2 regions of the Sporosarcina sp. P20a genome follow, and region 1 is predicted to be linked to the other one. Evidence: riboswitches for the same ligand, from Rfam matches in the RefSeq annotation. Region 1 holds a riboswitch; the other holds the start of a gene.
The links. A riboswitch is a leader RNA that binds a small molecule or an ion and turns the genes downstream of it on or off. The one in region 1 is predicted to bind FMN.
Positions count from the first base shown of each region.

Region 1 (16,145 bases):
AGTGACAAACCAAATCGCACTTGCTTTGCGTAAGGAAATCGAAGCGCTTGAGGCAGCTGGTATTCATATGATCCAAGTCGACGAGCCAGCACTTCGCGAAGGTCTACCATTGAAGAAAACAGAATGGAAACACTATCTAGATTGGGCTGTTAATGCATTCCGCGTATCTACTGCTTCAGTGGAGGATACGACACAAGTTCATACGCATATGTGCTATTGTGATTTCAACGACTTTATCGAAGCGATTAGCGCACTTGATGCAGACGTAATCTCTATCGAAACTTCTCGTAGTCACGGCGACTTGGTCGAGGCTTTCAATGAGTACCATTACGATAAAGGAATCGGTCTAGGCGTCTATGACATCCATAGCCCACGCGTCCCTGCAGTCGAAGAGATGACAGAAATTATCAATAAAGGTCTTGAAGTCCTAGAGCCTAACCAGTTTTGGATCAATCCAGATTGTGGTTTGAAGACGAGAAAGCGCGAAGAGACAATTGCCGCGTTAAAGAATATGGTGGTTGCTACTGTACAAGCACGTGAAAAGCTAGGCGTAGTTGGGGTAAAATAATGAATTTAGAACTGTCTAAGAAACTATACTGGTTTCTTAGATAGTTTTTTCATGGAGAGTTTACTTAAAGAGTAGCTGGCATTGGTGTTCGAAAGGGATTTTGCGCTTCGGAGGGGACGCGTTCTGGAGGGCCCGCGGTGAGACAACCAAAAGGGAGCTAGCGACCTGGTTGGCTCACCGCGAGCCCATGGAAAAGCGTCCGCCAGCTGGAGCTTTCATCCCTTCGCACACACAAACTCACTAACCCTTCCCAAGCACTCGCTTTTAAACTTAAACATACTTCTAAACTTAACAACACAAAAAAAGGATGCCCCATGAAGTTAGTAACTTCAGGAACATCCTTTTTTATTTCTACTCACTAATCAGTCAAACTGTTTCGCCAAGTTCGCCATCTCAATAGCAGACACTGCTGCGTCCCAGCCTTTGTTCCCCGCCTTAGTCCCTGCACGCTCGATTGATTGCTCAATCGTATCCGTTGTGAGTACGCCGAAGATTACCGGGACACCCGATTGCATGCCAGCTTGTGAAACACCTTTTGCCACTTCATTACAAACAAAGTCAAAATGAGGAGTCGCACCACGGATGACCGTGCCTAGTGTAATGACTGCATCATACTTTTTTGAATCCGCCATTTTCTTTGCGATCAATGAGATTTCAAATGCGCCTGGCACCCATGCTATGTCTACATCTGCCTCGTCTACACCATGACGTTTGAACGCGTCCTGTGCACCTGAAAGTAACTTCCCTGTAATGAACTCATTAAACCGTCCAACGACGATGCCTACCTTTAAACCCGTACCTACTAAATGTCCTTCGAATAAATTACCCATTTTCATCTCTCCTCATAAAGTTAATAAATGACCTAGTTTTTCCGCCTTTGTGTGTAAGTACTTTTCGTTCGCTTTATTAAACGGTAGTTGGATTGCGACGCGTTCAACCACTTCTAATTCATACCCTTTTAAACCGGCGATTTTCTTTGGATTATTCGTTAACAAACGCATTTGCGTAATACCGAGTTCCCGTAGAATTTGTGCACCGATACCGTAATCACGTAAATCAGCAGCAAAACCGAGTTTTTCATTCGCTTCTACCGTGTCATAGCCTTGTTCTTGCAGTTCATAGGCTTTTAGTTTATTGATCAAACCTATTCCTCTGCCCTCTTGTCGCATATACAACAATACACCGCGCCCTTCTTCTTCAATTTGAGAAAGAGCAGCTTGCAGTTGGGGACCACAGTCACAACGGCATGATCCAAAAACGTCACCTGTTAAACATTCTGAATGAACTCTCACTAAGACCGGCTCTTCTGTCGTAACGTCGCCTTTTACTAATGCAACATGTTCTTTGCCTGTCATAGTTTCGGTATAGCCGACCAACCGGAAATCGCCATAATCTGTAGGCAGCTTAATCTCTGCTTCACGAATGACTAATTGCTCTCGTTGTAGACGATAATGAATGAGGTCTTGAATAGTAATTAGTTTCAAATCTAGCTCTTCCGCCATCTGACGTAACTCCAGTACACGCGCCATCGTTCCGTCCTCACTCATGATTTCACAAATCACACCGGCCGACGCGCTGCCTGCCAGTCGTGCCAAATCCACTGCAGCTTCAGTATGTCCTGTACGTTCTAGTACACCACCTGACTTCGCTACAAGTGGAAATATATGCCCTGGACGTTTGAATTCGCCTGCTGTTGCATTCGGTTCCATCATTTTAACGATTGTATCTGCTCGTTCAAACGCACTGATTCCAGTATGTGTAGAGTTGTGATCGACACTAATCGTGAACGCAGTACCATGTGAATCTGTATTATTATCGGTCATCATTTGCAAACCTAGTTGTCTTGCTTTTTGTTCTGTTACGGGTACACAAATCAAGCCTCGACCTTTTGTTGCCATGAAGTTGATAATTTCAGGTGTAACCTTGTCGGCCAATGCCACGAAATCCCCTTCATTCTCTCGGTCTTCATCATCCACCACGATGACAACTTTACCTTGACGTAAATCTTCTAACGCATCTTCGATTGTATGAAACATCTTCATTCACTCCTTCACATAAATCCGTGTTGTTGTAAAAAGTCTTTCGACATCGTTTGATCTGTATCTAATCTTTTTCGCAACATGTTCTCAACATATTTAGCGAGCATATCGCATTCGAAATTGACTATATCCCCTACTTGCTTTTTCGCAATGACGGTCATTTCCTGTGAGTGCGGAATTAACGAAATCGTTATATCCGTATCTTTCACTTCGAAGATCGTCAATGAAGTACCATCCAACGCGATTGAGCCTTTATGTAATAAATAGGGATTATATCCTTGCGGCAAGGACAAGCGTATATATAACGCATTATCAACAGTTCGCTTGTCACGGATTGTAGCTATTCCATCTACATGTCCCGTGACAAAATGTCCACCCAATCTGCCATTTGCTGCGAGTGCTCGCTCTAGGTTCACAGGACTTCCCGTTGCTAATTGTCGTAAGGATGTAGAGGATACGGTTTCAGGCATAACGTCCGCCGCAAACCGATCTTTTGAAAAGCTCTTTACCGTTAAACAGACACCATTGACCGCGATGCTGTCTCCAACTCTCACATCTGTCAATACAAGAGATGCAGAGATCGTTAGAGTCATAGATTGAGCGCCAGGTTGTATTTGCTGAACTAAACCAATCTCTTCAATTATTCCTGTAAACACTGTTCAATCACTCTCTTTCAGTACAGCTGTGATTTTAATGTCCGGACCCATCATTTCCACACTTTCAAATGTTAATGGAAGAGCCTCACTCATCAATAGGGGGTCCAGTCCACTAATCGGTGTCAAAGATCCAATTCCACCAAGTAATTTGGGCGCTACATAGCAAATGACTTTCTGCACGGCTCGCGCTTTTACGAATGAAGCATTAATAGCCGCCCCACCTTCTACGAGCAACGTCATGACACTACGTCTTCCTAGCTCTAGTAGAATATCCTCTACAATTAGTTGAGGTTTCTGCATTCGGATAATCTGGACATGCGGTTTCTTGAGTAACTTTTCACGTGATAATTCCGCATATTTTCCGCAAAAAATCCACGTCGGTGCTTCTGCATTTTGAATGATCTGGCTAGATTCCGGCGTTCGTAAAGATGTATCTAAAATAACTCGAATAGGATGTTGTCCACCTAGGGGCAGTCTGGTGGTGAGAAGAGGATTATCATGAAGAAGCGTTTGCACACCTACTAAAATTGCATCTTGCGTATGGCGAAGCTGATGGACATCGAGTCGTGCTTGCTCACTCGTCACCCACTTACTATCTCCTTTTGAAGTCGCAATCTTACCGTCTATCGTCATAGCTGTTTTCATTGTCACATGAGGTGTTTTAGTTTTAATAAAATGAAAAAATGGTTCGTATAGTTTTTTAGCAAGTTCAACGGAAACCGATTCGGTTACTTCTACTCCTGCCTCACGAAGTTTTGCAATGCCCTTACCTGCTACAAGCGGATTCGGATCCGTTGTTGCGATGAAGACACGTTTGATACCCGCTTGAATAACGGCATCAGCACAAGGTGAAGTTTTACCAGTGTGTGAACAAGGTTCCAGCGTTACAAACAAATCAGCACCCGTTGCATTTGCTCCCGCCATATCAAGTGCGACTCGTTCTGCATGGCGCTCTCCCGCTTGTAAATGTGCACCCATTCCAATAATTCGGCCATCTTTTACGATGACTGCACCTACTGGAGGGTTAGGAGAGGTTTGACCTGCCACATTTTCTGCGAGTTGCAAAGCCATTTCCATATGATTCTGATTCATTGAGCAACACTCCACTTACGGTATTCCTCTAGTGACAATTCTACATACAAAAAGCCCCGCAAAAGACTATGCGGGGCTTGTAACCATGACTAAATAAACGTTATAAACAGTAATGAAAAATTCATTACATGTAGTATATACGCACTGTTCCTTCTCTCATCCAGACTTTAACTGTCGGCTTTGGAGTTTCACCAAATCCACCTTCTGCTTTATATAAAGCATCCGGGTCACGGACTAAGAGCCTGTAAGCTCATCACCGTCGGTAGGGAATTACGCCCTGCCCCGAAGGAAACATATTCGATTAATTAAGAGTCTAGCACATATGATGACTAAATAACAACAGCTGAATAATTATTCAGATAAAAATACCCATTTGTCGACTGTAAATTGTTCCACTGCTTCCATGTTAGGAATATACCCTATACCATCTTCGGTCGGAACTGTAATATAACCTTCAGTAGCCACTACTTCTGGTGTAATAATATCTTGTTCCCAATAACGTGAAGACCCTGCTGTATCGCCTGGCAACGTGAAATTAGGTAATGTCGTCAAGGCGATGTTTTGCGCTCGGCCAATACCCGATTCCAGCATGCCGCCACACCATACATCGATACCTTTTGTTGCACAATAATCATGGATTTTCTTCGCTTCTGATAAGCCACCCACTCTACCAATTTTCACATTAATAATTCTACAACTACCCAATTCGATAGCTTTACGTGTATCTTCCAACGAATGAATGCTTTCATCCAGACAAATCGGTGTCTTAATTTGTTTTTGCAGTGTTGCGTGATCGATAATATCATCGGAAGCGAGTGGTTGCTCAATCATCATCAAATTAAACTGGTCCAGTTCTTTCAACAACTCTACATCGTCTAGCGAATAAGCCGAGTTCGCATCCGCCATTAATGGTACATCAGGATAGGCTTGTCGAATGGCGCGAATCACTTCCACATCATACCCCGGTTTAATTTTCACTTTAATGCGCTTATATCCTTCTTCTATAAAGTCTGTAATATTGGCCAATAAATCTTCAACATTTTCTTCAATTCCAATGCTGATACCGACTTCAATACGTTGACGTTTCCCTCCGAGTGCTGCGGCGAGCGTCATATGTTGATGCTTCGCATATACATCCCATATCGCCCCTTCAATTGTTGCTTTAGCCATATTATTTTTGCGGATATGTCCAAATAAGCCACTTACTTCATCGGGATGTGTAATAGTTTTGCCAAGTACTGCTGGAATCAAGAAATCGCGCAGCATATGAATCGTCGTTTCTGTCGTCTCTTCACTATACCAAGGTGCCGTAAACGCGACAGACTCTCCCCATCCCTCATGACCATCCGCGTCTGCGACAGTCGCCAACAGAAAGTCTTTCTTCTGAATCGTTCCGAAACTTGTAGTAAACGGATGTTTCATCGTCATGTTCATTCTACGAAGTGTAACCGAATTAATTTTCATTGGATAAGCTCCTTTAATTTTGCAACGGAATAATGGATTTCTTGCAGAACCGATAGTATTGTACAGATTCTTCTGTTCTGCATACATCAATCAAAGCAAATCCTTCGCCACTCAGTTGCTGAAATATAGTTCTCGTCTTCATTCGCCATTCATAAGACAATGACGGATCTTCTTGCTTGATCAATTGAATATGTTTAGGAACTGGTACTTCTATCGCTTCCGCCTGTAACCATTCATTCGTTTCTGGCAATTGTATGACCGGGTGCGCCTCATCACTCAAGTGAATTGGAAAGGGACGACTATATTCAAGATTAGGTTGCCATTTCTCCAACACACGCGGACTATCAATCCACCAGGCAACTTGAAAACGATCAGTCGGCAAGCCTTTGTTTAACCCATCGTCCATTTTCCCATAGCAATCCACTATATAGTCATAACACACACCGTATAATTTTGAAGTATTCAAGTAGGCGTTGCGACTTTCAAGAGGATCAAATGTCCAGACGATTAACCGATAGCCCATTTCGCGCGCAAGACGTAGTTGCTCTTCTTTTAACAACTTGCCAATACCTCTCATCTGAAATTCTTCATCAACCGCAAGCATATGAGAGCACAAATATATTTGGCCATTCGAATAACCTGCAAAACTATAAGAATAGCCGATCATTCGCTCTTCTAGAAACGCCCCAACAATCAATCCACCATTTTTGACCGCTGTAATGGTCTGATGGACAGGGATTGGTTCCATTCCCCAAATTTGTTTCTCAAGCATTTGCATGGAATGAATATCTGCGATAGCCGTCACTTTTCTGACCTCTAAATCCTTCATCATACTGGCACCTTCTATTTTTTAGATTGGAATGTTAATTCGATGGCAGTAGTCAAAATTTCAACTCCCGTTGCCAGCGCGTCTTGATTAAATGTCATTTGCGGATGGTGAAGTCCTGGCGTTAAGCCACACCCCAAACCTAGCATTGTACTTTTGACAGTGGGGCGTTTTACAGAATAAAAGTGGAAATCTTCTCCTCCAGGTGTTACAACGGTACGTGTAGTCTTCTCTTCACCCACTACTTTAGCAATCGCCTGATACATTAGATCTTCTGCCTCAGAATTTACTTCCGCTGCGACCATTTCTGCCATTACTTCATAGTTGATTTCTACATCGTATTGATTTCTTATCGCTTGAATTACACGTTCTACCTTTTCGTATAATTCATCCATCACATCATTTTCCTGTGCGCGTAAATCCAAACTGAATTTTGCATTTCCCGGTATAATATTCGCAGATTCGCCTCCCGCTTGGAACATCGTCATCTTCGCTGTATGAGAAACCATTGGATTACAATGAACGGACTGTAAACCTCCCACTAACGAAGCTCCAACCTCAATGGCATTCTTTCCTTGATGCGGTCTTGCGCCATGTGCTTCCGTTCCTTTTATCGTTCCACTAATCATTTTAGCTGCACCGTGACGCAGTGAGGCAGCGGAGCAACCGTCAGCCATTTCATCTTCAGCCCGTAGATGAACGCCATATAAGTAATCGATATCATCGATCAGCCCTTGTTCAAGAACAGCTAGTGCGCCTTTCCCTTTCTCTTCTGCAGGTTGGAAGAATACTTTTAATGTTCCTTTTTGAGGTATTCCGCGTTCTTTAGCCATAAGCAACGCGCCAATTCCCATTGTCATATGTCCATCATGTCCGCATGAGTGATTCGCTCGATAGACACCGTCCACTTCTTGCCACAATGCATCTATATCTACTCGTAATCCGACTACCGGCTTACCTTCACCGATCGTCACAGATAAACCTGTTATTCCGTCGAATACATGTACATTAAATCCTTCACGCTCAAGATATTCCTTCAAATATGCCGTTGTTTTTGTTTCTTTCCAACTCACTTCCGGATGACTATGCAAATGCGCAAACACTTCATCCAATTTCGGCTTCAGTAACTGTACTTGCTCATTCATTAAAGCGCCTCCCAAAATCTACTATTCATTGTCATATATTGAATTATTTAATCCTGACTTTTCAAACTTCTCAATAATTCTAACATAAAAAAGACTTCTCTTTCACGTCGTGCGAAAGGAAGTCTTTTCGTATGGTTTAAAAAGTCCAAAGAATCATCATGCCAAATAATAACGTCATGTAATTGACTGAGTATAAGAACATGAAGTTAGCCCACTTATAATCATCTTTTGCATAAAACCCGTAGATACTAGCCGCAATATATCCAAGGTTCATCAATGTCGCGATGAAAATGAATGTAGTGCCGAACATTGTTAATAAAAATGGTAACGGCAATAAACATAGTACATACACGAGCATTTGGCGTTTAGTGAAATTAAAGCCATAAACGACAGGCAACATCGCTACATTAGCCGCACTATAATCTTTGTACTTCTTCATAGCGATCGCAAATGTATGAGGCATTTGCCAAATAAATAGTATAGCGACCAAAACAATCGGTACAACATGATCCGCCGGCATTATAGCTGCCCACCCAATGAGAGGGGTAACTGCACCTGACACACTGCCTATGACCGTATTTAAAGTATATTTGCGTTTAGACCACATGGTATAGGGTATTACATACGTAAACCATCCGATAAATGCATAAATCGCCGCTTCTAATGTAGTGAATAATAATAATAACATTCCAATTCCCGATAATATCAAACCAATATTTAATACGGTTTTTAAAGCAAAATTACCAGTCACAGTCGGACGGTTTTTTGTTCTTTCCATCACCGTATCAATATCAGAATCAAACCAGTTATTCATTACAAGCGCACCTGCAACAAGAAAGGCGCTACCTATCATGGTTAGCAGAAACACACCCCAGTTACCGGTGAGTGTCATACCTGAAAAATATAGTGCCAACCAAAACCCCGTAAAAACCGGAAATATATTCGCGATGAGTACAGGTCCTTTAACTAATGATTTAATATCCGAGAAGAAGGTAGACGCCGAGCGGCTTTGAGTCGTACTCGAAACAATATGGGCTTCTTTCGTCATATGGGTCCGTTCTCCTTTTACGTTACATTTAAATATTTTTTCCATTGATACATATAACTATATCATTTTCTTAAAAGCAAAATCAAAAAATCAGGACAATTCCTTATAAACTGTTACAAAGATTTGTCCGAAGTGCATAAATAAACATATTGTATGATAAATTTCCCTTTTTTATACACAGTCAGCATACTATAAATTATCATTTGTCTCCTTTATTCGACAAAGCCTGACCCTATACCCCTTATAGGCTAGCACCTCCGTTCACCCACCATGATCCATCGAACACTGTTTACTTTTTTCATTACAAAAAAACAGCTAAACATCTCTTTAAAAGCGCATGTAATCAATAGTTTTCTAAATAATTAAATTGATATTAATTTAATTATCCTGTAAACTCGTTTAATAGTACCACGAGAAAAATGATGGTTTTTCCTTGATCTCTTGAACTATCTGCACATTATATCTTATGTCTGATTTTAAGAGATCTGAGCAAAAAACAGCATTTCGTGATGAAAAAATATAAAAAAGAAAGGGTTTGATTTTTTGAGAAGGATTATGTTGTTTTTATCTGTCTTTACATTACTACTATTAACAGCGTGCGGTAATAGTGACAGCAAAGATTCAATTAGTACAATTAAACTGGCAGATGCAGGATGGGATAGTATTCGTATCCACAACGGCATTGCACAAATTATATTAGAAGAAGGCTATGGCTATGACACGGAGATAGTAAATGGTACTTCTTCTGCAACATTGCAAGCGTTGCAGCAAGGTGATCTACAAGTGTATACGGAAGTTTGGTCTGATAACTTGGGTGATGCGTATACAAACGCAATTGACAGCGGAGACATTGAATCCGTTTCGACAAACTTCGACGATAACTCACAAGGCCTGTATGTTCCTACATACGTTATTAAAGGCGATCCAGAGCGCAATATTGAAGCAGTAGCTCCAGATTTGAAAACTATTAAAGACTTAGAAAAGTATCCCGAACTATTCAGAGATCCTGAAAACAAGGATAAAGGACGGATCATCGGTGCACCATCTAGCTGGATAGTTAGTAAACACTTAGATGAAAAGTTAACTACTTATGGATTAAATGAAAAGTTTACGTATTTAGCTCCAGGTTCAGACTCATCTATCGTAGCGGACTTAGCTAGTGCATATAAAAAAGGTGAGCCTTGGGTTGGATATTACTGGTCCCCTACTTGGGTGACTGCAACATACGATTTAACTCTTCTTGAAGACGAGCCATTTGATCAAGAGGCTTGGGATAAAGACAAGTCTGGCACATTCCCTCCGAATGATGTTTTCGTCAGCGTTCACAAAGACTTGAAAACACAAGCTCCTGAAGTAGTAGAGTTCTTAAGCCATTACGAAACTAGCAGTGCATTAACAGAAGAAGCATTAGAGTATATGGGTGATAATGAAGCGAGTCCAGAAGATACTGCAAAATGGTTCATGAAAGAAAATGAAGAACTTTGGACTTCATGGGTGCCTGAAGATGTTGCTGAGAAAGTAAGAGCAGCACTGTAATACTTCATAGATTTACGGGGTGGACGCTTTCCGCTCCACCCTTTTTAATTTGCACTAATACTAAAAGTAGAGAAAGAGAGGGACAAGCTAGTACGTCCTAGCTTACTGCCTATGAATGAATTCCCTAACGTTAGAATACCTATAGGAGATTATGTGGAGAAGTTTATTGATTTTCTTGCAATGAACTTTGGTTGGTTATTTGATTTTATCTTCACTATTGCTTCCACTACTATCCGAACGATTGAAACCGCTTTACTCGCAACACCTTGGTGGGCCATTATGATTATTGTTTTCCTACTTGGTTGGTATTTAAACTCCATTTTAAATGGTATCATGTTTGCCGCCTTTATCTTTTTGATTGGTTCCTTTAATTTATGGGAAGATACGATGACAACAGTTGCTATTATCGTCATTTCTGTTGTTCTATCCCTAGCAATCGGTATTCCGGTCGGTATCTTGATGGCATTTAGCAAAACATTTTCTGTCATCATGCGTCCTCTATTGGATGCTATGCAGACGATGCCTACTTTTGTCTACTTGATACCTGTAATATTCTTCTTCCCTCTTGGGAACGTTCCCGCAATTATTGCGACCATCATTTACGCGTTACCACCAGTTATCCGTCTAACAGAACTCGGTATTCGAAACGTTGATTCTGAAGTGATTGAGTCAGCAGAATCATTCGGTTCTTCTCGAAACCAAATGTTGATGAAAGTACAATTACCACAGGCACTGCCTACTATGATGGCAGGAATTAACCAAACCACGATGATGGCTTTATCCATGGCCGTTGTTGGTTCTATGGTTGGTGCTCACGGTTTGGGTGAACGTGTACTATTCTCGATTAACCAAATTAATATTTCACTAGGATTCGAAGCGGGTATCAGTATCGTGTTCTTAGCGATTATTATTGACCGTTTAACAAATGGAGTGGCAAACCGCCTACAAAGTACAGGGAGGAGATCAGCATGACCGTAAAACTCAAAGTAGAAAATGTCACCAAGATCTTTGGTCCTCGCCCTAAGAAAATCATTCCAATGATTGAAAAAGGGGCTTCTAAGCGGGAAATCCTCGAAAAGACTGGACATACTGTAGGTGTCTATAACGCCAACATGGAAATCATGGAAGGTGAAACTTTCGTAATTATGGGCCTATCCGGAAGTGGTAAATCAACACTGATCCGTTGCTTCAACTTATTGAACAAGCCTACGTCAGGCGCAATCTATGTAGATGGTGAGAATATTGTCAAATACAATAAAGAACAATTGAAATTCTTCCGTCAGAAGAAAATCGCAATGGTCTTCCAACACTTTGGATTATTCAGCCATAGAACGGTTATAGAGAACATTGAATACGGTCTGGAAATCCGAGGTTTATCAAAAAGCGAACGCCGCGATATAGCACAAAAGCATATCGATACGGTTGGACTGAAAGGATATGAAAATCAGTATCCTGATGAATTATCAGGCGGTATGCGTCAACGTGTAGGTATTGCCCGTGCTTTGACGAATGATCCTGATATTCTTTTGATGGACGAACCATTCAGTGCGCTTGATCCGCTCATTCGCAGAGAGATGCAAATGGAACTTTTAGATATCCAGACACGCCTCCAAAAAACTATCATCTTCATCACGCATGATGTCAACGAAGCATTCCGTATCGGTGACCGCGTAGCGGTTATGAAAGATGGTCACGTAGAGCAAATCGGTACACCGGAAGAGTTGCTAGAAACACCCGCAAACGATTATATTATTGACTTTACTCGCGAAATTGACCGTTCGAAAGTGTTACAAGCAATGAATATCATGTCAAAACCATTAAGTGTCATGAACGGCAAAGATGGTTTGCATGTAGCGATTAAGAATATGGAAGAGCACGGCATTTCCAGTGTCTTCATTACAAATCGCGAACGACAGTTGCTTGGATTGGTAACAATTGACGGTGCGATCGAAGGTGTCAAAAACAAAAAAACATTAGAAGAAGTGATGACAACCGATGTATTGACCGCTACTCCGGAGGAATATGTTCAAGATATTATTCCACGTGTACTGGATTCTAAATATCCACTTGTCGTTATAGATGAAACGAACCGTATTGAAGGTATTATTTTACGGGTTCATGTACTTTCAAGCATTATTAGCAACTCCGCTGATGATGAAGAGGAAGACGAGGAAATACTGATTACACCCGTCGAAACAGTTAAAGTAACTGAATAACAAAAAGGGAAGAATGGGCATCGCTGCTCATTCTTCCCTTTTTTATTAATTCTTCCCCGAAACGCCAGCACTTTCAAAGGTCGCCATTTCATTGACCATCAAAACAGCCGATTGAATGATACTGAATGCAACTGCTGCCCCCGTACCTTCGCCTAGCCGCATGGACAAGGACAAAACAGGTTCTTTTCCTAAATATTGAAATGCCTTTTGATGTCCCGGTTCCATCGATTGATGACCAAGTAACATATATCCAGTTGCGCCTTGGCTTATAGTTTCCGCCACACAAGCTGCCGCAGTCGAGATAAAGCCGTCTAAAATGATAGGTACGCGCTCAGAAGCAGCCGCGAGCATTGCCCCTGCCATGGCAGCCAACTCTAGACCACCGACCTTACGTAGCACATCATAGCCGTCTGAAGGATTAGGTTGATGAAGAGCTAGTGCCTTCCGAACTACTTTAATTTTATGAAGATGTTGATCAGACGATATTCCTGTTCCGTAACCAACTAGTTCTGCCGGATCTAGTCCTGTTATAGCCGCCACTACAGCACTGCTTGTCGTTGTATTACCGATTCCAACTTCCCCTACTACTAGGCAATCCACACCTTTTTCAAATAGTGCAATCGCTTCTTCATAACCAATCTTCAGTGCTTTTTCCACTTCTTCCTGGGTCATCGCCTCGGTGCGTAGAAAGTTTTCAGATCCCTGTCGAATCTTCCGATCTTTCACCGGTTCTGAAAATGAGTCCCCTATTACACCCACGTCAACCAATGAAAATTCTGCTTGTTGCTGTCTGCTGAATACATTGATTGCTGCGCCACCTACTGCCATATTCTCTACCATTTGACGTGTAACAAGTTGCGGAAATGCGGAAATCCCTTCTTCTACAATTCCGTGATCTGCTGCGAATACTACTACACCTAATTGATTAATGCTAGGTATTTTTCGACCTTGTATCTCAGCTAATGTAATCACAATTTCTTCAAGTTTCCCTAAACTTCCAATAGGTTTCGTCAATGTATCTACATATGCCTTCGCTTCCACTCCAGCTGATGTGTCTAAAGCAGGGATCGTATACTGTTTCAAGTGATGACCTTCTTTCTTAAATATGTATAAGTATTCTTCTAGTTCTCTTTTAAGTATATCAGTAGACCATTATGTGTATCCAATTTAATATCTAGTATGCAAAGAATGTCGTTTAAAGGTATACTGAAGTTAGCGGATATGGCACACATTACGCTAGTTACATTACTATCAGAAAAGGGGCGATCCACATGATTAGTGAAAAATTAGCACAAGCGTTAAATGAACAAATGAACAATGAATTCGCCGCAGCACAAACCTACTTATCCATGGCATCTTACTGTGAATATCGCAATTACAGTGGATTTGCGCACTTCTTCCTACAACAAGTAGAAGAGGAGCGCCATCACGCAATGAAAATTTACACTTATTTGAATGATCGTGGGATCCGTGCGATTATTACAGAAACACCTGCGCCAGCTACTTCTTTTGATAACTTAGTACACACGTTTGAAGTGGCATTATTACAAGAAAAAGAAGTAACAAAATCATTTTATCAAATCATGGATATGGCATGGGAAGAAAAAGAGCACGCAACGATTTCTTTCTTGAACTGGTTCCTTGACGAGCAAGTAGAAGAGGAAGCGACATTCGATAGACATATCGAGTATTTAAAGCGTATCCGGGAAGATAAGAACGCACTGTTCATATACGAGAAAGAACTTTCTACACGTTCATTTGAAGCCGAATAAAAAAACAGGCAAGCTAGCGGTCCATAGACCTCTTGCTTGCCTGTTCGATTTCCGTGATATGGTTCAAACACGTTTCACATATACACTGTTTGTGCAGTTGTTCTTCTGGTATTTGTCGAAACACTTCTTCCGGAAAGAGCTTCTTAGTACACCAACAACGCTCATCACTCTCGATTGTAGTACCACACAAGTTATTCCCCCTGCAAATCGGACATTCTCTTTTCATCTTTTCCCCTTTCTACAACCGATGCTTGTCCAGCTCGGACGTATTTTTCTTCTCTAACTCCTCTACACGATCTTCTAATTCCTTATTTCGTTTCATACTTTCCATTGAATACAAACCCGCTAGTAAAGCGACCACAAATGTTGCGTAGTTAAACCACTCCATACATTCCGCCCCTTTTTACTTTTGTTTTTTCAAAAATATTTCATATACTTTTTTCAATGTGTCAGGTGTGAGTTCCATATTATTTTCATACATGTATTTCACTGCATAACCTAGCGCCACTGTCATAGATCCAGCCACACTTGCGGCAACGACCATTCCTGCCCCTGGAATTACTTTAACAATTTGACGGAAAGCTGTTTTCCCGACATTCCCCACGATCGTTGCAATAATAAGCTCCTTAGCATGGTCTTTCGTAATCGGTTTTCCATATAATGTAGACAACTTCAACATGAGGCCCACTTGCAATGTTGTCAACGGGATAAAGTCAGCACCTGGAATGGGAACTGCTCCGATTGCAGCGGCTGATGCACCAGCCGCGAGAATCCATCGTTTGGCAATGGACGACTTATCGGCCATATTTGCTGCGAGTAAAAGATCTTTATTGGCATCTTTTAATTGCTGAAGAATTTCTTTTTGCAGGAATTCCATTTGCTCCCCTGTCTTTGATGAAATAGGAATAACTGGATAGGCAAACCCAGTATGCTCCAAAACATAGTTCACTAAACTTGGAACATCATCAGCTGCATCTATTTTATTGAGTACGAGAATGATTTTCTTGTTAAGCGTGGCTATTTTATTCAATGATTTTAGTTCCGTATCTGACAATACCGTACCCGCAGCATTCAAGAAGAAAAGAATCAAATCTGCTTGATTATAAAATTTTAGCGTCTCATTTGAATGTTCTTGATAAATATCATCAAGGCCTGGTGTATCAACAAACAGTATATTATCTGTGTAATAAAATTTTTTAACTTCCTTCGTTTCCCCAGGTTGTGCTCCCACTTCCGCTACATCTTTTTGCATAAGACGATTCAGTGTAGATGACTTCCCTGCATTGACGTCACCGACCAATGCAATAAGAATTTCTTTTGTTAATTGCTCGTTAATTAGATCAGATTCTTGTTTAAACACTTCATCAAATGATTCATTTGACATGAAGTTCGGTATTTTCATTGTAGCACTTCCTTCTTTTAAATTTGATTATTCAGACTACCCTATTGTAAAAAAGAGCATCAGTCGTTCACTCTCTTTTGACTGATGCCCTACGCTATTTATCTGATTACTTAATAGTAAGGTGAAATCAAGATATACACAAGTACTCCGGTGAAACTAACATATAACCAAATAGGCATCGTCCAGCGTGCAATTTTGCGGTGACGCGGGATCTCCATATTCCATGCTCTTGCGACACTTGTTAATGCTAATGGAACGATTGCAGCAGCTAACACAATGTGTGAGAACAGGATGAAGTAATAGAATCCAGCTAAGAAACCACTACCGCCAAATGGTGTAGACTCCGATAAAAAGTGATATGCGACATACGTCACTAAAAAT
Region 1 is NZ_PDYT01000005.1:61,868-78,012, forward strand. Features, by position in the region: gene metE (5-methyltetrahydropteroyltriglutamate--homocysteine S-methyltransferase) at 1-568, shown strand, start outside; gene ribH (6,7-dimethyl-8-ribityllumazine synthase) at 931-1,398, opposite strand; gene CSV72_RS07325 (bifunctional 3,4-dihydroxy-2-butanone-4-phosphate synthase/GTP cyclohydrolase II) at 1,411-2,604, opposite strand; gene ribE (riboflavin synthase) at 2,619-3,263, opposite strand; gene ribD (bifunctional diaminohydroxyphosphoribosylaminopyrimidine deaminase/5-amino-6-(5-phosphoribosylamino)uracil reductase RibD) at 3,267-4,355, opposite strand; FMN riboswitch at 4,500-4,649, opposite strand; gene menC (o-succinylbenzoate synthase) at 4,707-5,819, opposite strand; gene CSV72_RS07345 (GNAT family N-acetyltransferase) at 5,833-6,651, opposite strand; gene CSV72_RS07350 (M20 peptidase aminoacylase family protein) at 6,663-7,790, opposite strand; gene cyoE (heme o synthase) at 7,927-8,838, opposite strand; gene CSV72_RS07360 (ABC transporter substrate-binding protein) at 9,382-10,374, shown strand; gene CSV72_RS07365 (ABC transporter permease) at 10,528-11,346, shown strand; gene CSV72_RS07370 (quaternary amine ABC transporter ATP-binding protein) at 11,343-12,590, shown strand; gene cobT (nicotinate-nucleotide--dimethylbenzimidazole phosphoribosyltransferase) at 12,636-13,673, opposite strand; gene CSV72_RS07380 (ferritin) at 13,862-14,362, shown strand; gene CSV72_RS07385 (cysteine-rich CWC family protein) at 14,376-14,588, opposite strand; gene CSV72_RS16720 (hypothetical protein) at 14,601-14,750, opposite strand; gene CSV72_RS07390 (YcjF family protein) at 14,766-15,764, opposite strand; gene CSV72_RS07395 (DUF420 domain-containing protein) at 15,875-16,145, opposite strand, start outside.

Region 2 (16,145 bases), on a different contig from region 1:
ATCCATATTCATCTCTTCAGTCATATGTAGTCCTCCTCCATAATGATCCTATCTCTATATTATGCGAATTGAGACTTAAAAACAAAAAATTGCACTTATTCTTTTATTTGTACTGTTCAATCAACTTGGATATCTCTGCCATAATTGCCTCTGTTACCTCTTCGGCAGATGCTTTTCTTTCACGGTAAGCCGTCATATCCATAGCTTCACCATAAACTACTTTCAATTGCGAAAAAGCTTTATACGGTCCAATGATTGCACAAGGGACAACTTTTGCATCGCCACCTTTTAACGCAAAAAACCCTGCGCCTGCCAAACCTTTTCCAATCTCTCCCGTTTTGCTTCTAGTTCCTTCAGGGAAAAGGCCTACCACTTTATCTTCACGTAATAGTTTAATGGTTTTACGGAATGCTTCTCGATCACTCATGCCGCGTTTCACAGGATATGACTGTACTTTTGGTAATAAAGTTTTAAGAATCGGCTTTTCAAATAGTTCTTCTTTGGCCATAAAATGAACCGTTCTTGGGCATGTAATACCGACTATAGGCGGATCTAAATTATCTATATGATTTGTACATAAAAGCACGCCGCCTTGTTTAGGAAAGTTTTCTTTGCCAATTACCTTAATTCGATATAGTGGAAAGCAAACAGTACTAATCAAAAATTTGCCAAGTGGATATAAATTCATTGAGCTAACCTCTTTTCGGCATATTCGACAATCCTATTCGTTACTTCTTCTATTGTTTTCCCTGTTGTATCAATTATAATAGCATCTTCTGCTTTTTTTAAAGGGGATATTTTACGTTCGCTATCCGCTTGATCTCTCTCACTAATTTCTCTTTTCAATGTTTCATAATCAGACTTCATTCCGCGCTTTCGTTCTTCTAATAAACGACGCTCTGCACGCTCTTCTACAGAAGCTGTCATGAAGATTTTTAGTTCCGCTTCTGGCAAAACAGCAGTACCAATATCTCTGCCATCCATTACAACGGATGATTCCGCTGCCAAATTTTGCTGTTTAGCGACTAACAGTTCACGGACAGACGTCAAAGCCGCTATCGCTGAAACATTCGTCGTCACTTCGTGCGAACGTATCGCATCGGTTACCTCGATACCGTCCAGCAAAACTTTTTGCACTTCTTCATCCGGTTGCAATTCAATATCCGTTTGTGCAATCAGTCTCGTTATTTCTTCCTCATTACGTGGATCAGTGGCGCTTTGAAGTACTTTGTAAGTAATGGCACGATACATGGCCCCCGTATCGATATACGTATATCCTAATTTTTTAGCTACTAATTTAGCAATTGTACTTTTACCTGCCGCTGCAGGTCCGTCAATTGCGATTCTCATTCCACCTGTCATGATGAAAACCCCTCCATTTACGCCTTTATTGTACCATAAGCAAAAAGGAAAAGTCTGCTCTCGACAGACTTTTCCTTTAGTTATTTCGTAATTCTAACTGACGTTCAAAACAATAGCGAATAATGTGTTGTCGATCTTTGTCGTCTATTTCATTAAACACAAAAGAGCTCAGTCTGCGCTTCTCACTTTCCCAGTTCCTAACTACTTTCGCTTTACATGAAACATATTTGATTTCTGTTTTCGAGAAATACAATACGATCAATAATTTCACTTCTGTATTTTGCATGAAATAATCATGATCTTTCATATTGACTGCTAATCCTCCAGCGCTGATATCCATTGACACCAATTGCAATGATGAGGAATTTGCCAGTAACGCCACATCCAATGATGTATCGACACGAACGAATTCTCTTCTCTGGATTTTAATCAATTGCTGATCACCAGGATACTTCAGTTTAAGCATGGGTATCGTTTGGTTGACTCGGCTATGCACTTCCGTACGAAATGCATACGACATCTTATACTGGTCTACGAATGTAACGAGAAGCTGCGTACCATCTATGAAGAATGCTGTTTTTCCCGTCATCATGTTGATAGGGTAATCCATCATGAAGTGTTCTTCACCTTCAATATCCACTACACGACATTTAAATTTCTCCGATTCCTCGGTATAATCTTTTTCTAAAGTTAATACCGTCCCGATACTTAGTCTCATTTCTCCACCTGCCATTCGTCCTATGCTTTCATTATGTCATGTGGAGTAAATTTTTCCAATCCTTTTTTATTGTTTTTCTGTCGTTATGACTTCTAATGTCTCAGTGTCAACGAGAATCTTATATGTCTCCAAGTTGTCTTTTCCGGAAACGACTGTTAAATAATGCGCAAGGCGTTGGACCATTTGACTATTTTCTACGTAGGCAAGCTCCTGAGCCATTACTGTAACGTCCGGCCTAAAGAACGTGTGCCACTCCGCTGTACGAATAGGTTGTGATTTCGGTTGCTCTTTTCGAATGTACTCCGATGCATTCAGACCAATCACTTCACCGTTGTCTTTTGCTAACTTGATATGAATCGGGTCTGAGAATACTTTGGCATCATTTTCAGGGTGCACTCGGACGTAAACAAAATGCCATGCGGTATCATTTTCTCTTGCCTCTTCCAAAACCAAATCCGTATAATCCGCTTTTTGTAAAAACTCATCAGCTAGTTTCTCTAGTTCTTCATAGGATACTGTGGGCTTACCCATACGACGCTCCACGAGATACGACAGAACATGTCCACCTTTTTCAGTTATATCAATATAGCCAATTGAAGAATTTTCCGCGAAACGGATATGATAAAATGGATAGGGAGCGCCTTTCCTACTTCTTTCTGCTGCAATGATATCATTCGACACAGCCGGCAGAAGCTTCTTGAATTTTTGAATCGCTTCGTCCTCGCTAATTTTCTTTTCTTTAATATCACGCAACTCTTTTTTCTTCTTGGCATCAGACTCGCTTGCTGTTAATGGGAATACCGCTTCTGTATATTGCATGACAGACTCTCCCATTTTCGACCAATTCGCCTGGCCATCTGGCGAGTCACGCAACTTCTTTTCCCAGTTACTCATCGACATTCTTCTTGAAAACATATCTTTTGTTGCCAATTGCCATTCATTCGTCAATTCATTAAGATTTTCTGAAGCACGTTGCATAACACCATAATATTCGTCAGGCTCGCCATTTTCCGTAGATTCCTTTGCGAAATTCCCTAACCGTCCTAAGTAATTCATCCAGGAAGTAGAGAAACTTTCATCTACAGGAAGTGAGGAAATAGACGATTTGATGTCTGAAGACAAACGCCAAATATCTTCCCTTTCCTTTGCAGAACTTTTTTGATCTTCAAAAAGCAACGACTTGTTTACCGCCTCTTCCAACTCACCAAGTTTTTGCGAGGCATCCGTCATACTTTTCGAATATTGGCCATTCAGTGCGATCGATAAATCTTCATTTTCACGTACCGTTCCAAACGTATATATTCCCAATACAATAAATGAATAGGTCAGAATGAAAATCATTCGTTTCATAAGTAGCTAGGTCCTCCTTTCTATTAGTCACAAAAGATGTGTAAACCGATTTTCTTAATTTGCGGTCTTGACCAAATCCATTTACTAGTCGCTGTGATTGGATTGAAATAGTATATTGCGTTTTCTGAAGGATCCCAGCCGTTGATTGCATCGATGACTGCTTCTTTCGCGCGCTCATTCGGTGTCAGCCAAATCTGCCCATCCGCAACTGCAGTAAACGCTCCTGGTTGAAAGATGACGCCACCAATAGAATCAGGAAAATCTGCATGTTCGACACGGTTTAAAATAACTGCTGCCACCGCCACTTGTCCTTCGTATGGCTCTCCACGAGATTCGCCATATACTGCATTGGCCAATAAATTAATATCCTGGTCGGTATATTTAGGGGGTGCCTGCATTTGGGTTTGCGTCTGCTTGTGTGGTGCACTTCCCTTTTTCACCTGCGATTCAAGCGACTGACCACCGTAATAGGTAAATTGATTTCCTTTCGCAATCTGTCCCTTTACATACTTTTCATCGTAATCAGAAATTCCTTGCAACTTCTTCTGAGTCCCTTTACCCGCAATCCCGTCAAGCGGCAAACCGTATTGTTCCTGGAAATTGCGTAATGCCCAGTAAGTCCCAAATCCAAAATTACCATCAATCTCTCCATGATAGAAACCGATATATTGAAGCCTCGCTTGTAACTCAATGACATCATCTCCTTTTGCACCTTTTGCCAAGTCACGTCCACTAAATGCTTCACTATGACTCACAAAGAAAGAAAACATCATGATGCCTGCCAGTAATAAAAATAGGAAGCGTTTTGTAATTCGCTTCATAGACATCCACCTCCAAAAAATTGTGCTTCCTTGTAGGTTATCCAATATTCAGTATTTTATAAGGCGAAAAATCCGTCTGATTTACTCAGACGGATTTCTAGAAGTTTGATTGATTTCTTTTTCTAAATTGCTGCATTGCAAAAGTGTGCGCATACTTCACTCGTGTCAAGCCAAACCACCAAAGGAATAGCATAAAAGGGATCATTAAATATAACCAATAATCATAGGTAAATAAAATCGCATTGTAGAGGACATGGAGCAAGAATGGAGCCAAAAATGCAATAGTTATCCATTTTACTTTTTCTGATACAGCAGAAAACTTCGCTTTTCCAAAATAATACCCCATGACGACACCAAATAACGCGTGGCTTGAGACAGGGAGTAATGCACGAATAAAAGCTGTGTCTAAACCAAAGGATAATAAATATAAAATATTTTCCACTGTAGCAAATCCAAGCGAAACACTCGCCCCGTATAAAATCCCATCATAAGCATCTTCAAATTCAATTGTTTTATACACGAGAATAAAAATAATAATCCATTTAAAAAATTCTTCTAAACTGCTCGTAAATAATACATTACGGAAAAATTCATTGTTAAATACATGCTCTTCTTCAAATACATGCTGAATAAACAAAATAGGAAATGTCATGATTGCACCGTAAATGAATGCATGGAATAGCGTCTTGGATGGCTCTTTAGCAATTTGTTTACGTAAATACAAATAACTGAAAAGTGCCAGCGCCGGCGCTATTGCGACTGTCAGTAAAATAAACATAGGCGCCTCCTCATGTCGGTAGTATATCACATCATAAATGAAAAAAGCCGCTTGACCTGTAAGGCAAGCGACTGATCCATTCACTTATTTTGTGCAATACATTGCGCAATCATTCCACCATGGAACCGACCATTTTCGATGAAAATTTCATTGGCATTATTTCCAGCCGCAATGACACCCGCGATAAATAAATTATCCACGTTCGTTTCCATTGTATCTTCATTGAAAATAGGTCTTCCAGATTGTTCATCTACTTTAATACCTATTTTACGTAAAAATGCATGATCCGGATGATAACCGATCATCGCAAAGACATAGTCACTTTCGAGATCAAATATAGTTCCTTGCTGATTGACGGTGACAGTTTTTTCAGTGATTTTGGTAACGTCTGCATTGAAATACATATCGATTTGACCATTCCGCACTAAACTATCAAAGCCAGGCAAAATCCAAGGTTTGACACTATTTGAATACGTATCATTACGGTAAACGACCGTAACGTGCGCTCCAGCACGCTGTAATTCCAATGCCGCATCGACTGCAGAATTTTTGCCACCAATGACTGTTACTTTTTTATTGAAATACGGATGTGCTTCTTTAAAGTAATGGAAAACAGTTGGCAAATCTTCTCCTTCCACATGTAAACGATTTGGCTGATCATAATAACCTGTTGCTACTACAACATACTTCGCACTATAGACCGCTTGATCCGTTTTCACGGTGAATTGACCACCATTTTTAACTACATCTTCCACTCGCTCATGGCTATTAATTTGCAGTTCTTCAATTTGTGCAACGGTTCTATAATAGACCAATGCATCATTACGTTTCGGTTTATCCATCGCTGTAATAAATGGCGTCTTGCCAATTGATAACTTCAAGCTTGAACTAAAAAAGGTTTGGTGAGTCGGATAATTATAAATGGAATGCACGATATTTCCTTTTTCAATTACTACTACCGACAAACCGATATTTTGTAGTTCAATTGCCGCTGATAAGCCACATGGACCGCCACCGACAATTACTGCATCTACAGAATTCATGACATCTACTCTCCTGACTTCTAACTACCTAATAGTGAACTTCCACTACATGACATTCGGGTTTTGCACCGAGTCGTAACGGTAACTTGGTCGTTCCATAGCCGTTACTGATTAATTTCGCACCGTATTTCGTTATCTGGAAACAACCTAGATCCTGCAATCCCCATGGTCCAAATCTAATTTGTCCACCATGTGTATGCCCAGCAACCGACAATTTAGGTTGCAGTTGCTCCTCTACTTTTTTAAACAAAGAAGGATTGTGCACAGCCAGAATTAAATACTCATATCCACTTGCTGAGTCGATTGCTTTATTGATATCGACGGTACCATTATTCCGATCCTGCAGTCCACATAATCCGAAGCGTGGATGATTCGGTACGGTTGCTGTACTATCTACGAGTACCGTTGCGCCTACTTCATCCATCACTTGCAAAATGTTTTTTCTACCAACCTCTTTATCATTATTACCAAAAATATAAAATAGCGGTCCTACTGAAGACAGCAAACGCATGTTATGCAAAATCCGCTCCATAGGTACACCTTTTTCAGCTACATCTCCGCCTACTATGACTGCATCAATTGCACGCGTACGTAATTCATCGATTAATCGAGGCGAAATAGTACGTCTGTGTATATCCGAAATAAAAAATATATTCAACTGTTTAGTAGGAGTTGGATCAATCGACAAAGTATGCGTTAGCAAACGATTTCGATTGGCCAACGTATACATATACGTCAACGTAGTTATTGCTGATAAAAGAACTGATATTCCTGCTGTTTTTGCCTTTTTCATTAGTCAGCTCCCATAGAAAAAAGCAAAGTATCCACTTTGCTTTTGTAGTAATAAATTTCATTAGTAGTATAGCAAGATTCCGATAATACCCTCAACCATTTTACTTTCGTTATGAAACTGCACCCAAGTATTCTGTCATCGTTGGATGAAACCCAACCGATAACTCAACTTTTTCCACTGGCACTTGGTCGGGAACGTCAGGGGAATAGAGATCGGATAATACGTAGAGTAAAATAATGATAGGAATTAGCGTAAAGATTGCTAGAAAGATATTGATGATCTTCACACGACCGTATTTTTCCTCTTTCTTCTTTCCATGTACTTCTGCACGGGAAGGAAGTTTATCAGAAGGCACTTTATCTTTAATCTCTTTTCGCTGCCGTTCAAAATCCATCTTATATTGATCGTTTAACATGTCTAATTTCTCCTTCACACCGCATAATGTCTGTTGCTATTATATGATGCAATTCGTTTATTCATCCCTGAAAAGTACGTCCGCTCATAAACTCATCTGTTTCTATTATGCCGAATTTTGTCTTAAAAGTAAATACAGACAGTTAGGATCAACCTAATAATTGATGCAGTCGTTCACGCCACTGTAACGGCTTAGCGACCCTCTCAGGTAAAGATTCCGATTTCAATAGCCAGCTATCATCAAGATTCTGACAGTTTGAACAGCAATCCATTTCTGCTGGTGAAGTGTTTTCGTCAAAAAACTGTACTAATTTCCTACGTAAGCAGCTATCACATTTTATATAGCTTTCCATTTCCTCAATTTGTTTCTCTTTTACATGATAAATCTGCTGAATTTGTCGAACGACATTTTCCACATCAAATTGTTCCAAATAATAATCAAGTAGACGGGATGAGACTTCAGACAATCCTGCTTGTTCTGCAGCCAATCGCTCTCCAGTTCCTGCTTGCAATAAAGAAGAATAATAGAGAGTTTGCTGTTCATCGGGCAAATCTTCATAGACAATGAATTTCACTTTCTGAATATCTCGATCATTATACAAAAGAGTGGCGGCTGCTTTTCCTCCGTCACGCCCTGCACGCCCGACTTCTTGTATATACGCACTTGGAGTGGCAGGGATATGTTCATGAATAATTTGTCGAATATCATCTTTATGAATTCCCATACCGAATGCATTAGTCGCGCAGATCCACTCAAGTTCTCCTTGGACAAATTGTTCTTGAATGATTGACCGTTCGTCCTGTTCTTTGCCCCCATGATAACTAGCAGTCGCGATGCCTCTTTCTCTGATGATTGCAGAAAGTTTATCGGCACGCTTTCGTGAAGCTACATAAATTATTCCAGGACCGATTGTCGTAGAGAGCCTGTCGATAACCCATTCTGTCTTTGCTAATTCATTGTCCATCTTCAATATACGATACGAAATAGCCGTTCGATCCATCGGCTGACGTTCAATATACGGGTTATTCATTTGCAAATACGTAGTGATATCCCCCACTACTTTTTTATTCGCAGTAGCCGTTAATGCCAAAACCGGTGATCTTCTTGAAACTGCGAATAGTTCTTTTAACCGTAAATAATCTGGACGAAAGTCAAATCCCCACTCTGAAATACAATGCGCTTCATCTACTACGAAAAAAGCAATATGTAATTGGTTTACGAGTTGTTGAACAGTTTTTTGCATCATCATTTCAGGTGATAAAAAAATAAATTTATATTGAGATAAAGTAGACAGCGCTAATTCTTTCTCCTGACTGGATAAAAATGAATTAATGGCCACAACGCGTTTCTCTTTATGTTTACGTAAATTAGCAACTTGATCTTCCATCAACGCAACGAGCGGAGAGATAATGACCACTGCACCATTGAGCATATACGCGGGTAACTGATAGCAAAGGGATTTCCCCATGCCTGTAGGAAAAATTGCTACCGCATCTCTTCCTGCAAGAATTTCTGTAATGACTTCTCGTTGTCCTGGACGAAATGATTCATACCCGAATTTTTGATGCAAAACATCCTGTAGCTCCATTAGCTCTCCCTCCTTCCAATAATGATTATTAATCGTAGTTGAAAATACATCAATTCTGGACACTGTTCTTTTAATACACGTAATCGCTTTGTTTGCATCTGTTCTACATGACGCCAAACTTGATCAATTTGTTCGTTTGTCACAAACTCTTTATATGGAAAATTTTCTACATTCGCAGCCATTTCAATAAAATGATCTTCTATTGTACTTAATTTCAAATTCCGCAAAGTAGAAATTTGTTCAACGGTATAACCACGCTCGAATAGCTTCCTCGTTCTCTCAGCGGATTGTGTCAAATACGTGTCCACTCTACAACCTGCAGCTAATTCCTTCAGCAACGGAGTATTTCGTTGTTGGTGAATAAAATCGAGCAACATATGCAATGCTTCTAGATAATAAAGTTGGATCGAACGGGTCGGCATGTTGAGACTTTCCGCCATCTGCTCCCAAGTAAAGGCGGTAAGCCGGTTTCCTGATAATCGACCAATCACTATTGTACATTGTAGCTCCGGTACTTGAGCGTTTATTAGTGCGTGTTCCAATTCATTCTGCAACGATATAGATAGTGTATTCATCGGTTTTGATTGATTACGCAGAAATCCTTTTACAAATTTCTGAGTAGGCAATTCTTTCTGAATCGGCATGAACATAGTTTCACCACTTCGCAAATTAGACAAGGTTTGAACTGTCAATGCCAATCGCCTACCGAATTCTCTTTCACGTCCACGATAGTCCCAGCCATTAAATCGCCACATTTCACTACCTGTCGCCATTTGACCTTTTGCTGTGACATAAACAAGTTTATCTATATAGATTAAACCGTCCGCCACCATCCGCTCCAGCGCCTGCTGGAATTCGCTTAATGACAACTGTGGCAACAGTGCGTAGTATGATTTGACTTGATAATATTCGACGTCTTGCAATGTCTGTCCCGATCGTTTGCCACGAAGTATGTGGTAGACTCCTTGCGCTGAACGCTCACCATGGAGGCGTTGAAAGATCGTTAGTAAGATGGAATCAAAACTCATTTGCGCTCCCTCCTGAAGAAATAACGTTTTTTTGTTGAAAAGTGATGAAAACAGCTTTAGAATAGAGTAGATACAAAATAGGTTGAGTGAATGGAAGAAGGGAGAAAGACAAATGTCTAGCAAAAAATATACGATTGTCGATCAGGATACGTGTATAGCTTGCGGGGCCTGCGGGGCTGCTGCACCAGATATATATGATTATGACGATGAGGGGATTGCATTTGTTATTTTAGATGATAACACGGGAAACACTGAAGTTCCAGAAGAACTGATGGAGGATCTCGAGGATGCATATGATGGCTGCCCTACCGATTCAATTAAAATTGCGGATGAGGCCTTCGAAGGCGATCCATTAAAATATGAAGATTGATTCAATCCCAACAACACTTCCTACTATTGGATGTGTTGTTTTTTTATTTGATGAATCAATTGGAGAGATCATTAACTATACTTGAGATGATCAGGCTGGTATTTGGATAGGGGTGGGTATTTCCGTTCCGAGCGGACGCTTTCCTGCGGGCATGGCTTGAGCCTTCTCGGCGCTTCGCTTCTGCGGGGTCTCAAGGCTCATGCTTATCCCGCGGGAGTCGCCGCTGGGAACGAAAATCCCTGCAGAGTATGGGGTAGCCACTTATTGTTTCACTCTAAAGCTAGGATTGTAAATAATCTCTACCTGAAACGAGACATAATCTGCGCTTTTATTTGACATTGAACTTAAATAAATTCAATGACAACAATAATTCACAAACTATCGACAGTGTGTGATATACATATATCCACTTTATATGTAAGGATTGCAACGGAAGATGGGGGCGACTTCGGGAGGATCAGGCCGACAGGTGAGACAACTAAAGGAACGAAGTGACTAGTTGGCTCAACGCGGCCCCTCCAGAAAGCGTCCGCCAGCTGCAGTGGAAATCCCATGACGTTACAATTGCCACACTTCCCACTCTCCACTCTCCACTTACATAAAAAACCAGCCTTCCCTGTTTGCAGGAAGACTGGCGCTTTTATGATTTAGAACAATAATTTCTTTTGTTGCTGAAGAATCCACTTCTCCATGCTTCTATATAACATCAACGTGATGGCTAATAGCATTATACCCTTGACCAAGTTGAACGGTAAGATTCCTAATATGATCATCTGATACAGCGAGTCGCCTGTAACTGCTGGCATACCAAGGAAGTATGTGTACATCGGCAAGAACACTAAGTAATTCAACAAGCTCATACCTACTGCCATTGCTACCGTACCCGCGATCAAACCTGATGCAAGACCTTTAGCTGAACGATACTTCGTGAAAATCCAGTAGATTGGCATAATGAATAATACACCTGTCACAAAGTTTGCAACTTCTCCTACCGGTACTCCTGTCGGGCTTCCTGATAAGAACCAGTGCATGACGTTCTTCAATATCTCTACGCCTATACCTGCAACAGGTCCCATCGTCATGATCGCCATAACAGCAGGAATCTCACTGAAATCGATCTTTAAAAATCCAGGCATTGCCGGGATCGGAAAGTTGAACTGCATTAGCACAGTTGAAATACTTCCCAAAATCGCCACCAAAATCAGCTTACGTAACTTCTTGTTATTCACTTGTTCCTCTCTCCTTTTGCGATTCACTTCAAAAGAGGAAAGGCTGGCTCATCTGTTGTTCGCTAAAAATCCCTAAAGCATAAATGCTTTAGGGAGAGTTAAATGCACTGTTAAGAACAGATAATTTACAAACTTATCCGTCAGGAAACAAGCACCACTTTTGCGTACACAAAAAGATGGCTGCACCTTCACCTTCTCCCATCCAGACTATACTGTCGGCTCCGGAATCTCACCAGAATCAGCTGTTAAGCTCGCGGGCTAAAAGTAGTATTCTACTTCATTTCCGCCGGTCGGGAATTACACCCTGCCCCGAAGATGAATCAATATTTAATTATGAACCTATTATAGCGTAAAAAAACTGTTTTGTAAACTTTACGAGTTTACAAAACAGAATTATTCGTTAATTAGATACTTTGGATTTGAACCCATCGGTTTTTCCAATGGTTGAGTGAAGTCAAAATGATTCCATTGTTCCTGCGCGATTTGATCGAATTCTACCTGTTTATCGAAACTTGCCGCCGTCAGCAAGATTCCGTCTAGTAGTTGCATTGCTTCTTCTGATTGCATTTTATCTAAATCAAGCACATCAGTAAATTTTACGTTAACAATACCTTTAACTTCTTTGGCTGTGAAGTCTATTCCTTTAGGGACCACAGTCGAATAGATATCATTTGGTGACTTCTTCATATCACGCAAAGCTTGTTCTACCGTTTCAAAGGCCTTGCCGAAATTAGTGGAAAGTACCGCTTCTCCATCTGATTTTAAAAATCGATAGTAGGCTTGATGCGAAACCGCCCCTGACAAGGCAATCGGTTCATCCACTTGACCTACTTGTTCAAACGTTATTGAAGATGCATCTTCTTGTAAAAACTTTATTTCATCGTATCCTTGAAACGTATCTTGTACAGATAAATTCAACATCTCAAGTGTCGCACTCGACGTGTCATAGTTATGGTTTGCAGTAAACTTCATTTGAACTTGCTTACCGTTTGAGGAGATCATCGCTTTATACGGATGGTACTCTATAAATCCAAGTGCTTCTTCATCTATTGTATTCGCATACTCATTATACAGTGCAACTGCATCCGGCGATACCCCTAAGCCTTCAGGAAGACGTTCATTCGGTATTAGGAATGTTATAGGAACAATGGTTGCCTGATCGGTAGCCAGGCCAATATGAAACGCTGTGTGATCCAGGACGTCAGCAGGATAGACAGCGTACGAGAGCGGAGCTGAAACTTGCCTTGTAAACACGGATGCATCACTCGCGTCATTCGACTGCATTTCTTCATTATTCTCCATCTCGATAGTATCAGCTGTTTCCTCTGTCGTTACTTTATCCATCGATACTTCATTATTTTGCTGAATGAATGTCGGCACGATGATGGTGAGCAATACAATGGCAGCAACAGCTGCAATGATTGGTGGCCATTTTGACTTGGAAGGCTTTTTTATAGGCTCTTTCGATTCAGAAAGTCTCGAATCTTCTTTTAACCGTTGCAAAATTTCGTCTTTGGTACGCTGATCTTTAACGACCGGCATGTCACGTAAACGTTTTTCAATATCGTCTTCATTCCACTTGTCTTTGCTCACCTCATCACCCCTCCCTCACGGAACGTACTTCCAATTTCACCTGCAACGCTTTGATCGCACGATGTTGTGTCGTTTTCACTTTGCTTTCGGTCCAACCTAAGACCTCAGCCGTTTCTGCAACTGATAGATCCTGAAAGAACCGCATGAGGATGACCATTTTCTGATCACCCGTACATGTGTGCAACGCTTCAAGCACTTGCTTCTGTTCTTCATCCGCTTCAATTAAATGTTCAGGCAAGCGATCAGTTGAAGCTAATTGCTCTGTTTCCCAATCAAAATGAATATTTGCATGTTTCTTAATTGTGGATTGTTTTCGGAAATAATCAATGGAGACATTTTTCGCAATCGCAAACAGCCAAGTTTTCTCAGAGCTTTTCCCTTCAAAACGGCCATATGATTTGAGTACACGCACATATACCTCATGCATCAAATCTTCCGCTACTTCTCGATTGCGAGTCAAATAGGTGAGGAAGTTGAATACGTCACCGTTATAGTCTTCATATAATCGTTGAAAAACGGAATCATCCATTCAATCCCCTCGCTCTATAATAGTAGTCGGTTCAGTTTAGGAAAAGTTTCATTGGTCTATTGGTTCATAAGGAAGTGAACAGATAAAGATGGTTCCTTTTTCTTTACCACGCGTAGCTAAAATCGCCCCATTATGTGCTTCCATAATATTTTTGGCAATGGCTAAACCAAGTCCTGTACCGCCTTTTCCTCTTGTTCTTGCTTTATCCGCCTTATAGAAACGCTCAAAGACGAATGGCAAGTCTTTTTCAGGTATACCGACACCTGTATCGGCTACGGTAATATCAAGCATTCCAGTAGACCGGAAGACACCTAGTGTCACTGCTCCACCGTCTGGAGTATGTCGGATGGCGTTATCAATCAAATTAGTGAATACCTGCTCAAGCCGATCTTCATCAGCCGTTACCAGTAGCGTATTCAATTCTTCCGATTCCAAAGACAAGTCCACTTTTGCATCTTTCGCTACTTGCGAGAACTTTGTTACCATACGTTCCAAGAACTCTACTATTGATAAAGGATTTTTATTTAGTTGAATGTAGCCGGACTCCATTCTTGCCAAATTCAGCAAGTCTGTGACGAGGCGACTCATACGCTTAGATTCATCATGGATGATCTGAACCATTTCCAACCGTTCTTCCTCACTGCTCACAACATCGTCTATGATGGCCTCACTATATCCTTGCAACATCGAAATCGGCGTTCGCAATTCGTGTGATACGTTGGCAATGAAATCCGAACGTAATTTATCCAGTTTATGTTGTTCCGTCATATCACGGAATACAGCCACCGCTCCTCGAATACTATTTTCACTGTACAACGGGCTGATGGAAATTACATAAAACTGTCCACCCAATTCCAACTCATCCTCGACTTCTTCGGCGAATGAAATGGCATGCTCTAGCATATGAAAAACTTCTTTAGGCAACGGATGATGATTTTTCTGATTATATCCATACCATTTTTTCAACAATAACTCAGCTTGCGGATTTTTCAGAAGGATTGAATAATCTTGATTAAACGTCACGACTGCATCTGTCATAGATGTAAGAATGCTCGAGAGCTGTTCTTTCTCCTGCTTAATTACTTCAATATTATATTTCAACTGCCGTCCCATTTGATTGAACGCAGTTGCCAATTGACCAATTTCATCTTTTTGTGCAACTGGTAAATGGGTATCGAAATTTCCTTTTGACAACTCAAACGCCGCCTGTTTCATCTTACGTAACGGCAATGTGATACGTGTAGATAAGAAAAATGCAAAGAATGTAGTTAAAATAAATGCGATGAATGCAGATAGGAAGACAATATTCGTCGTGCTTTTCGTCGTACGGTGCACAGCATCAAGACTTTGGTACATAAGTACACTCGCTTGCTCACCGCTTACCCGTTCGAATGGATAGGATAAAATCAAAAATTGCTCCATGACGTCTTTCTCTGTCAATGAAGGCAATATCATTTCTTTCATTTTTTGCTTACCCAATTCTGGCGACTTGAATAAGCTGCCTTCGGATAGCAATTTATCTTCAATTTCATCTTTACTTGAAGACGTATGGAATGAATACAACACATCCCCCTGTTGATCAACGACAATGGCATTGGTCTCCACATCCAAGATATCATCGATAATCTGGTTCATAGACTGTTTCATGGAGGGATTCGTTTGCCCATTATAATCATTGACGATTTTGCTGATGGTAGTTGCTTCCCTCTGCAATGACTCTTCTGCTTGTTTCGTATGGAAGTTATCTAGAAACTCTAACAGGAACAGAGTGACAATAAACAGGACAAAGGAAACGAGAAGCAATATGGTGGCCCATAGCTTCCCGACAATTGAATTCCATATTCTAATCATTCGTTTGGAACCTCGAACTTATAACCGACACCCCAAACGGTGACAATCATTTTCGCTGCCCGTTCTGAAACACGGCTCAATTTTTCACGTAGCCGTTTGACGTGTGTATCCACTGTGCGCAAATCTCCAAAGAATTCGTAATGCCATACCTCTTTTAGCAATTGTTCACGATCGAATACTTTGTCTGGTGATTTCGCCAAGAAATATAATAACTCATATTCTTTCGGTGTTAAATTAACTTCCTTACCTTCAGCTGTTACGCGATGTGCATCATGATCAATCGTCAGCTGCGGGAAGACTACTAAGTCTTTCGATGTTGTGTTAGACGACACATTTGGGAATGCAACAGAACGTCTGAGCATAGCTTTTACGCGTAAGACTACTTCTCTTGGGCTGAATGGCTTGACGATGTAATCATCTGCACCACTTTCAAACCCACTTACACGGTCTGCTTCTTCACCTTTTGCTGTCAATAAAATAACAGGTGTCATAATTTTATTTTCACGCAGTTCAGCTAATACTTCCATGCCATCTTTTTCAGGCATCATCACGTCGAGCAATATACAGTCATATTGTCCAGCAAACACTTTCTCTAATGCATCTGCTCCATCGACTGCTTCTTCAATTTCATAACCTTCTCTAGATAAATACATATTCAACAGGCGACGAATGCGATC
Region 2 is NZ_PDYT01000001.1:201,229-217,373, reverse strand. Features, by position in the region: gene rpsA (30S ribosomal protein S1) at 1-24, opposite strand, end outside; gene CSV72_RS01080 (lysophospholipid acyltransferase family protein) at 104-688, opposite strand; gene cmk ((d)CMP kinase) at 685-1,362, opposite strand; gene CSV72_RS01070 (flagellar brake protein) at 1,439-2,080, opposite strand; gene CSV72_RS01065 (PepSY1/2 domain-containing protein) at 2,147-3,430, opposite strand; gene sleB (spore cortex-lytic enzyme) at 3,454-4,251, opposite strand; gene prsW (glutamic-type intramembrane protease PrsW) at 4,349-5,029, opposite strand; gene CSV72_RS01050 (YpdA family putative bacillithiol disulfide reductase) at 5,110-6,072, opposite strand; gene CSV72_RS01045 (metallophosphoesterase) at 6,101-6,865, opposite strand; gene CSV72_RS01040 (hypothetical protein) at 6,975-7,280, opposite strand; gene CSV72_RS01035 (RecQ family ATP-dependent DNA helicase) at 7,429-8,868, opposite strand; gene CSV72_RS01030 (YpbB family protein) at 8,868-9,896, opposite strand; gene CSV72_RS01025 (ferredoxin) at 10,009-10,266, shown strand; gene CSV72_RS01020 (ECF transporter S component) at 10,914-11,495, opposite strand; FMN riboswitch at 11,682-11,816, opposite strand; gene CSV72_RS01015 (GerMN domain-containing protein) at 11,889-13,088, opposite strand; gene CSV72_RS01010 (RNA polymerase sigma factor SigX) at 13,093-13,617, opposite strand; gene CSV72_RS01005 (ATP-binding protein) at 13,666-15,468, opposite strand; gene CSV72_RS01000 (response regulator transcription factor) at 15,465-16,145, opposite strand, start outside.
Region 2: another riboswitch for FMN. It lies ahead of CSV72_RS01020 (ECF transporter S component); the one in region 1 lies ahead of ribD (bifunctional diaminohydroxyphosphoribosylaminopyrimidine deaminase/5-amino-6-(5-phosphoribosylamino)uracil reductase RibD).